Regions from separate parts of the Conexibacter stalactiti genome, predicted to be linked through region 1. Evidence: riboswitches for the same ligand, from Rfam matches in the RefSeq annotation. Region 1 holds a riboswitch; the other holds the start of a gene.
What was found. Region 1 has a riboswitch for cyclic di-AMP ahead of R7226_RS29250 (NlpC/P60 family protein). Riboswitches for the same ligand answer to the same signal wherever they lie in the genome.
Positions count from the first base shown of each region.

Region 1 (4,639 bases):
TTCGCCGCCGACCGCGGCGCGGCGATCATCACCGGCCGCCCCAGCGCGCTCTCCTCGGCGCTGATGAGAATCTCGGGGACGATGGACCGCATCCCCCAGCGCGACCTGCGCGCCTCGGAGGAGCTGGCGGCCTTCTACATCTTCCCGCCGCACGCGAAGAACTCGCTGATGGGCCTCTTCTCGACGCACCCGCCGATGGAGAAGCGGATCGCGGCCCTGAGCCGGCTCGAGTCCCAGCTGCAGGGCAGCGCGTAGTCCATGGGCCTGTTCGACATCCTGACCGGCAAGCGCAGACTCGCGAGACCTGCGCCGGACCGGCTGTTCGCGATGACGACGGCGAACGTCAAGTTCGAGACCGAGCTGGGGATCCACAGCCGCGGCAGAGCCGGCATCGTCTTCCAGGCGCTGGCGACCGCTGACTTCGAAGGGATCGTCAGAGAGATGGTCGAGGTCGTCGAGGGCATCTCCGACGACTCCGACACGAAGGTCGAGTCGAGAGACGACGAGTACGGCTACCGCTGGATCGTCCTCAGAGACAAGGACTTCGACGATCTCGTCGTCGGCATCAACGCCGTCAGCGGCGCGCTCGAGGCCGGCGGCTACGGCGACCGCATCCTCTGCGCCGTCTTCGGCTTCCAGGACTCGTCCGGCAGACCGCTCTACTGGATCTACAACTACAAGCGCGGGGCGTTCTACCCCTTCGTCCCCGCCGGCGGCGCCCAGCAGCGCGACAGCGAGTCCGAGCTGCGTCTCAAGGCCCAGGTCGGCGCCGAGCTGCCGATCGAAGCCGAGCTCGAGCGCTGGTTCCCGCTCTGGGGCATCCCGATCTGAGCTGGAAACGCGGAGCGCCGGCACGAAGGCCGGCGCTCGGGGCTGCGGGTTCGACGCCGGCCGAACCCGCGACGGAATCGGCGCCAGCCGATTCCGCGGTCAGCCCGGGATCAGGCCCTCGCCCGTGAACTCGTGGCGGGCCTCTTCGTAGGAGGTGTCCGCCGGCGGGACGATCACGTCGGAGCCGTGCAGCTCGTCCGCGGCGAGCGGTGTGCCCTCGCCGCGGATCAGCTCGACGATCTGCGCGAACAGCGCGAGGAACTTCGGCTCGTCCTCGGCCTCGGCCGCGGCGACCGCGTCGTTGTCGAGCTGGTTGAGGCGGTCAGCGACCTCGTCGGCCAGCTTGTACTGGCCCTCGCCCGAGATGCGGACGATCATGCCGGCTTCTCCGTGCCGGCCGGAGCGTCCCCGGCGGCCGTGTCGCCGGCGCCCAGCTCCGGCGCGGGCGCGCTGCCACCGCCGAGCTCGGCCTTCAGCTTCTCCAGCTCACTGTCGACCGCTCCGCCGGAACCGAGCTGCGCCAGCTGGCGGTCGATGTCGTCCGTGCCGTCGCCGAGCTGCGTCAGGTCGTCGAACGCCCCGGCCTTCTCGAGCTCGTCCATCGCACCCGCGCGGGCGCGCATGTTCTCGGTCTTGTCGAGCGCGCGCTGCATCGCGAGGCCGACGTCGGCCATCTCCTCGCCGACACCGGTCGCCGCCTCGGAGATCCGCACCTGCGCCTCGGCCGCGGAGTACTGCGCCTTGACGACTTCCTTCTTGGAGCGGAACGCCTCGATCTTCGACTGCAGCTTCGCCTGGTTGTCGATCATCGACTGCTGCTGCTGCTCGAGCTCGGCGATCTGCGTGTCGAGACCCTGCAGCTCGCCCTGGATCGCGGCCTTGCGCTCGAGCGCCGTGCGCGCGAGCGGCTCGTTGCCGGCCGCCAGCGCCTGACGCGCCTGCGTGTCGAGCTTGACGACCTGCTGCTCCATCTTCTGCGACTGCAGCTGAAGGCGCTTCTTGGACGTGACGACGTCCGCGAGCCCCTTCTTCACGTTCTGCAGCAGCTCCATCTGCTTCTGGTAGCTGTACTCCAGCGTCTCTGAAGGATCCTCTGCCTTGTCCAGCAGCTTCGAGATCTTCGACTTGACGACGGTGGAGAAGCGCCCGGACAGGCCGGCCATTCAGGATCCTCCTAGGACAGGGACGTGGATCAGAAGATCAAGCCTACCGAGCGAGGCTCGCCGCCGAAGGGCGGCGAACCGTACGGAGCTCAGAAGTTCTCGGGGTGGCGCGACTTGAAGCCGCGCGTGGAGTACTTGCCGGGCCGCCAGCGCGGGCCGGACTCGCCGGGACCGCTGGTGTCGAGCCGCAGGCCGGCGATCACGACGAAGGCGTGACCGGGGTTCGTGTAAACCGTGATCCACGTGCCTCTGCCGGATTCCTCCCACGACATGAAGCTGGAGGAGTCGAGCGGGCTGTCGAGCAGGCCGGCGCCGTTGAGCGCGTAGGAGACCGTTCCGGAGCAGTCGTAGCCGGCGGCGCGGAAGCTCTTGTGACCGCCGCCGTAGACGTACGGCTTGCCGAGCAGATCGTTGGCCGCCCAGACGGCCTCCTGCACCTCGACCGGAGCCGCCGCGGGGGCGTACGCGATGCCGTCTCTGAAGACGGCGCGGGAGCCCGGGACGGTCGGACGGGTGTCGGCCGGCGGGACGTAGTCGGCGCTGGCGCCGCCGCCGCTGCCGACAGGCGGAGCCGCCTCCTGCTCTTGCGCTTCTTGGACCTGCGGGGCGGCGGCAGGGGCCTTCTTCTTCTTGGCCGCCTTCTTGCCCTTGGGGGCTCTCGTCGTCGCCTCGCTCGTGACGCCAGCTCCGCCCGAGACCGCCGCGTTCGCCGCGGGGGCCCAGGTGGCCGTGACCGTCATGAGACCCAGCGCGACCAGGGTCCGTGCGCGCAACAGCTTCCTCTTTCGTCGGCCTCCGGGGTTAGCTGTCGGGCTGGCGCGGAAAGAGCCGGCGCCTCCCACGGATGTACCGCGGAATTAGCCCCAAACGACTTGGGTCCCCCGGTCCAGGGCTTCGGGCCCCGGATTCGGCGTTGGGCGGCATCCTAGGGATCGCTCCGGCGTTACGTCAACCCTGCGCGAATATGGAAATTCCCGCGTATTGCGGTCTGATGTCGTCGCGGGCCCCTAGGATTCCGCCGCATGTCCCTCTCTCATCTTCTCTTTAGGCGCCGGACGCGGCCGTTCGCCGCCGCGGTGCCGCTGCTGCTCGTGACCTGCACCCTGGCCGCCTGCGGCAGCGAGGAGGAGCAGAAGGCCGCCGCCCCCACCGACGGCCCCGCGACGCTCGCGCCGTCCAACGCGATCGCGTACGGCGAGGTGCTCGTGCGCCCCGAGGGCGACGTCGAGGAGGGGGTCCTCACCGCCGCGAGACGGATGCTGCGCGTGACCGATCCCGGCAGAGAGCTGCGGCGCCTGCTCGACGAGGGACTCGAGGAGACCGACAGAAACTTCTTCTCCGAGGAGATCGACCCGTTCCTCGGCGACTCGATCGGCGGCTTCCTGCTGATCGAGAACCCGGCCGAGGCGGAGTCGCCCGACGGCGCGGTGATCATCGAGGTCAGAGATCAGGCGGCGGCCGAGAGAGCGCTTGCGAGAGACGTCGACCCGGCCGACAGAAGAGCGACCTACGAGGGCGTCGAGTACACCGTCGACGCTGACGACGGCTCGGCCTACGGCTTCGTCGACGACTACCTCGTCGGCGGCACCGAGGAGGGCTTCAGAGCTGCGGTCGCCGCTTCCAGAGGCAGATCGCTGGCCGACGAGGAGCGCTTCACCGACGCTGCCGACGGGCTGCCCGAGGACCGCCTCGCGTGGGGCTACGCGGAGCCGCGCATGATCGTCGAGCTGCTGAGAGAGCAGGCGCTCGCCGATCCCGAGCTGAGAGGCGCGCTCGAGGGCCAGGAGGAGCAGCTCGACAGAGCGCTCGGCAGCGAGCCGATCACGATGGCGCTGACCGCGCGCGCCGATCAGGTCGTCTTCGAGTTCGCCTCCGGCTCGGCCGAGCTGCCGACGGCCGGCGACAGCGCCGTCGCGCTCGGCGATCTGCCGGGCGAGGCGTGGGCCGCGCTGGCCGCGCCGCTGGACGGCGAGACGATCACCCAGCAGCTGAGACAGTCGGAGGTCTACGACATGGCCGCGACCGAGGTCCGCAACCTGCTCGGCCTCGACCTCGACGCCGACCTGCTGGGCTGGCTCGACGGCGTCGCCGCGTTCGTCGGCGGCACCTCGCTGACCGACGCCGCGGCCGGCATCGTGCTCGGCTCCAGCGACCCCGCCGCGACCGAGCGGGCGGTCGACGGGATCGAGCGCTTCGCCAAGCGCTCCGGGCTCTCGACGACGCCGACGACCGGCGGCGGCCACGGCTTCCAGCTGCACTTCCCGCAGGTCCCGCAGCCGCTGGCGCTGCTCGCCGACGGCGACAAGCTCGCGCTCGGCCTCGGCGTCGCATCCGCGCGCGAGGCGCTCGATCCGGAGTCGCCGCTGTCGGAGACCGAGCCGGGCAAGTCGGCGATCGAGTCGCTCGGCGACGGCTACGAGGCCGGCTTCCTGCTCGTGCCGGGGCCGCTGATGTCGCTGCTGGAGGGCTTCGGCGTCGATCAGGATCCGGACTTCGCCGAGATCCGCAGCTACGTCTCGGCGTACAGATCGATCGTCGCCGGCACCAAGCAGGACGGCGATCGCGTCTCCGCGAAGCTCGTGCTCAACCTGCAGGACCCCGACGACGACGCGGGCGACGACACGACGCCGTGACGCGGGCGCTTC
Region 1 is NZ_JAWSTH010000145.1:4,419-9,057, reverse strand. It holds gene htpX (zinc metalloprotease HtpX) at 1-255, shown strand, start outside; gene pspAB (PspA-associated protein PspAB) at 259-831, shown strand; gene pspAA (PspA-associated protein PspAA) at 931-1,209, opposite strand; gene R7226_RS29255 (PspA/IM30 family protein) at 1,206-1,994, opposite strand; gene R7226_RS29250 (NlpC/P60 family protein) at 2,084-2,767, opposite strand; cyclic di-AMP (ydaO/yuaA leader) riboswitch at 2,770-2,917, opposite strand; gene R7226_RS29245 (DUF3352 domain-containing protein) at 3,017-4,627, shown strand.

Region 2 (4,639 bases), on a different contig from region 1:
GGTGACGCCGATCGGTCCCGCCTCGTGGTGGACGACGAGCACGTCGAGCTGCTCGCCCTGTTCGCGCTGGGCGGCGAGCCGGTCGATGTAGGCGAGCGGCTGCTCGATGCTCGTGTACGGGCCCCAGGAGAAGTATCTGGTGACCTGCGGATCGCTCGCCAGCTCGAACAGCGCCGGGGCGTCGTCGGCGGTCGCGAAGCGCAGCGTGAGGGTCGGTCCGGTGATCTCCACGGCCGGCGATGCTACGCGATCGACCTGCGGTGTCAGGGTCGCGCGCGCAGGATCACTACACTGGGCCGCCGTGACGGCGCCGTCATCAAATCTGCGTCAGCGGTTGGAGATCCGACAGCTTCTCCTGACATGCAGGTTTGACGATGCGCGCCAGCGCTCATACGGGGTGATGACGTGAGCGAAGGCACCAGCACCTCTACGGCGACGGGAAGCACGTCTCCACCCGCCGCCGGAGGCGGGGGTCCAGACGTCCGCTTCAGCCTGCCCGCGGTCCCTGCCAACGTCGCGCTCGTGCGACAGGCGCTGGCCGGCCTCGCCGACAGCCTGCGGATCGACCCGGCGCGCGCCGCCGACATGAAGATCGCGATCACGGAGGCGTGCACCAACGCCGTCGTGCACGCCTACGAGAACCACGACGGCCCGCTCGACGTGGCGATGTCGGTCGAGCACGACCGGCTCGTGGTGTCGGTGCGCGACCGCGGCCACGGCCTGCGACCGCTGCCCTCCGAGGGCGACGGTCCGCCGCTCGGCTTCGGCCTGGCGCTGATCGCCTCGCTGTCGGACGAGTTCGGGATCGCCGGCGGCCGCCATGGCACCGAGGTGAAGATGGCGTTCGACCTCGACCTCGAGGAGGAGGCGCCGCCGCTGCTCGTGCAGCTCTCACGCGACGCCGTCGCGCCGCCGCAGGGGGTCGCGCTGACGCTTGCCCCCGGCGACCACTCGGCCGCCGTGCTCGGCCGTGTCGTCTCGCTCGTCGCCGCCCGCGCGGACTTCTCGATCGACCGCCTCTCCGACGCGCAGATCGTCAGCGACGCGATCGCCGGCGCCGCCGGCGCGCACGCCTTCGACGGCAGCGGCAACGCGCAGATCGCGATCGACGAGCACGAGCAGGGCTTCGACCTCCTGATCGGGCCGCTCGTGCTGGGCGGCGCGCAGCAGCTCGTGCGCGACACCGAGCTGCCCGGGCTCGGCTGCCTGCTGGAGCGTCTCACCGACGAGCTCGACGTCGAAGCGGTCGCCGACGGCGGCGAGCGTCTGCGCGCACGCCTGGCCTCGCGCGCCTGAGAGCCCCGTTCGGAGCGGGCGCGCCCGGAACCACGTTCCACCACGCGCGCCCACGCACTGATTTCTGACGCACTGTCAGACGCCACGTCAAGACGGTTCGCTGTGGCAGTGTTGTCCGTACGCCAATACGCTGTTTCCCGATGTCGAGCGGGAACGCCTTCGTACGGGTCCTCGAGGAGGACCCCGAGCTTGCTGCCGGGCTCGATCCGACGAGCCTGCAGCTCGCCACGCGCCACGCGATCGCTGCGGTCGAGACGGTCGCGCCCGGGATCTGGGAACCGACCAGGCCGGCCGACGGCGGCAGCGGCCATTTCGGCCTGCTCGTGCTCGACGGGCTGCTGATGCGGGACGTCACCTTCGCGCGCGCCGCCTGCACCGAGCTGCTCGGCCGCGGCGACCTGCTGCGGCCGTGGGACTGGGAGCGCGAGGTCGTGACGGTCCGCCCCGACGTCGTCTGGACGGCGCTGCAGCCGGTCCGCCTCGCGGTGCTCGACCGTCGCATCACCGCGATCCTCGGCCGCTGGCCGGAGCTCGTCAGCGCCGTCGCGGCGCGCGCGGTGCGGCGCTCCGCCGAGCTGGCGACATCGCAGGCGACGAGCCACCTGACGCGCGTCGACGCCCGTCTGGAGCTGCTCTTCTGGGGCCTCGCCGACCGCTGGGGTCGCGTCAGCCCCGACGGCGTCGTGCTGGAGCTGCCGCTGACCCATCAGGTGCTCGGCCGGCTGATCGGGGCTCAACGGCCGTCGGTGACGACGGCGCTGTCGGACCTGACGCGGCGCAGAGTCGTCGAGCGCCGCGACGACGGCGCCTGGATCCTCCGGGGCGACCCGCCCGCGAGCGCCCCGGGGATCGACTAGCTCGACGGGCGAGCTATGCGCAGTTGGGCCACGGCGACGTGCCGCGGGCCTTGTAGAGCTTCAGCGCGCGACGGTCCTGCTCGGCCTCGGAGGCGCGCGCCGGATCGCCGGCGGGGCCGTACGACGCCCACGTCGAGCGGTCGAACTGGTACTTGCCGCGGTAGGTCCCGTCGGACGAGATCGCGCGCGGGTCGCCGCCGGACTCGCACTGCGCGATCGAGTCGAGGATCGCCGGCAGCTTGACGTTGCCGCCTCCCCCGCCCCCGCCCCCGCTGCTGCGCAGCGACTGCGCCTTCGCGGTCGCGAGGCTGATCCCGAGTGACTGCGCCGTCTGGGAGCCGACGACGCCGTCGACCTCGAGGCCCTTGGAACCCTGATAGCGGCGCACCGCCTTCTCCGTCTGCGGCCCGAAGGCGCCGTCGGCCGGGATCCCGAGCTTCTGTTGCAACTGCACGACGACCGGCCCGCTGCTGCCGCGCTTGAGCACGCCGCTGGAGCCGCCGCCGTCGCCGGCCGTCGCCGCGAAGGCGCCGCCGCTGCCGATCGTCAGCGCCGCGGCCAGCACGACCGCGAGGCTGCGCGAGCCGCGCTGACGGCGTCGGCGGCGCAGCGCCAGCAGGCGCCGCGCGTGCGAGCGTTCTCGCGAGCGCTCGAAGCGCTCGCCGCGGGAAAGGTCGTCAGCGTCCACGTCGGGACAGGTCGCAGGCATGGAACCTCCATGTGGTCTCTTTCGATGCCTACGAGGTGAGCTGACGGGCTCGCGCTGAAAGATGCGCTACGCCTCCGAAGCCCTCCGATGGCGGAGTGGCTGGTGGCGATTCGCCCCGTGGGCCGGACGGATCCGGCCCGAGTGGGTCCCCCGCTCCCCGTCGTCCAGGACGACAGGAACTCGGCGATATGCGTCTGTCTGAGCGGACAGAATCGCAGATCGCCGCGGCGGGCGCCGCCGCAACGGCCGTCGCCCCTGCCCCTGCACGCGAGATTGCAGGCTCGCCGGCGGGCTTTTGGAGCAGGTTCTAAGCTGAGCCGATGACGACCCTTGCCGCCACCAACCAGGAGCCCGCGGACGACGAGGTCGCCGGCGTCGCTTGGAACCTCGACCCGCTCGTCGACGGACAGGGCGAGGAGGGCGTTCGCAGCCTGCTCGCGCAAGGCGCCGAGCGTGCCGAGGCGTTCGCCGCCCGCTACGCCGGCAGACTGTCTGAGCTCGACGCCGCCGGCCTGCGCGCCGCGATGACCGAGCTGGCCGAGCTGCACGACCTCGTCGGCCGCGCCGGCTCGTACGCCTCGCTGCGCTTCGCCGTCGACACCGCCGATCCGGCGATCGGCGCGCTGCTCCAGCACGTGCAGGAGCGCGCGACGGCGATCCAGACCTCGCTGCTGTTCTTCGAGCTGGAGTGGGCCGAACTGCCCGACGAGCGTGCCGAGGAGCTGCTGAGCGGCGAGGGCAACGAGTTCTTCGCCCACTACCTGCGCACCGAGCGACGCTACCGCCCCTACCTGCTGACCGAGCCGGAGGAGCGGATCCTCGCGGAGAAGGGGATCAGCGGCGCGAGCGCGTGGACGCGCCTGTTCGCCGAGCTGATGTCGGCACTGGAGGTGCAGCTGCCGGCGCAGGAGGAGAAGGTCTCGCTGGAGCAGGCGCTGGCGCTGCTGTCGGGCCCCGACCGCGATGAGCGCCGCGGCGCCGCCGAGGCCGTCACGGAGGCGCTCAAGCCGGGCCTGCGCACGCGCGCCTACATCTTCAACACGCTGCTGCATGACAAGGCCGTCGACGACCGCCTGCGCAGCTACCCCAACTGGCTGACCGCGCGCAACCTCGCCAACGAGGCCAGCGACGAGTCGGTCCAGGCGCTCGTCACCGCCGTGCGCAACCGCTTCGACGTGCCGCAGCGCTGGTACAAGCTGAAGGCGAGACTGCTCGGCGTCGACAAGCTCGCCGACTACGACCGCGCGGCGACCGTCTCCGACACCGACGAGCGCTTCACCTGGAGCGAGGCGCGCGAGCTGGTGCTCGACGCCTACGGCTCCTTCACGCCTGACCTCGGCGCGCTCGCGAGACGGTTCTTCGACGAGCAGTGGATCGACGCGCCGGTGCGGCCCGGCAAGCGCGGCGGGGCGTTCTGCTCCTACACCGTGCCGTCAGCCCACCCCTACGTGCTGTTGAACTACACCGCCCGCCGCCGCGACGTGCTGACGCTCGCGCACGAGCTCGGCCACGGCGTCCACGCGGCGCTCGCGGCGCCGCAGGGCGTCTTCCACCAGAGCACGCCGCTGACGCTCGCGGAGACGGCGTCAGTCTTCGGCGAGACGCTCGTCTTCGGCCGGCTGCTCGACGCCGCCGCGACGCCGGCCTCGCGGCTGTCGCTGCTGTCTGAGTCGATCGAGGGCGCGATCGCGACCGTCTTCCGCCAGACGGCGATGCACAACTTCGAGCAGGAGATCCACACCGCCCGCCGCGAACAGGGCGAGCTGCCGGTCGAGCA
Region 2 is NZ_JAWSTH010000029.1:17,443-22,081, forward strand. It holds gene R7226_RS12780 (GNAT family N-acetyltransferase) at 1-231, opposite strand, end outside; gene R7226_RS12785 (ATP-binding protein) at 406-1,296, shown strand; gene R7226_RS12790 (helix-turn-helix domain-containing protein) at 1,437-2,153, shown strand; gene R7226_RS12795 (transglycosylase family protein) at 2,167-2,862, opposite strand; cyclic di-AMP (ydaO/yuaA leader) riboswitch at 2,872-3,058, opposite strand; gene R7226_RS12800 (M3 family oligoendopeptidase) at 3,183-4,639, shown strand, end outside.
Region 2: another riboswitch for cyclic di-AMP. It lies ahead of R7226_RS12795 (transglycosylase family protein); the one in region 1 lies ahead of R7226_RS29250 (NlpC/P60 family protein).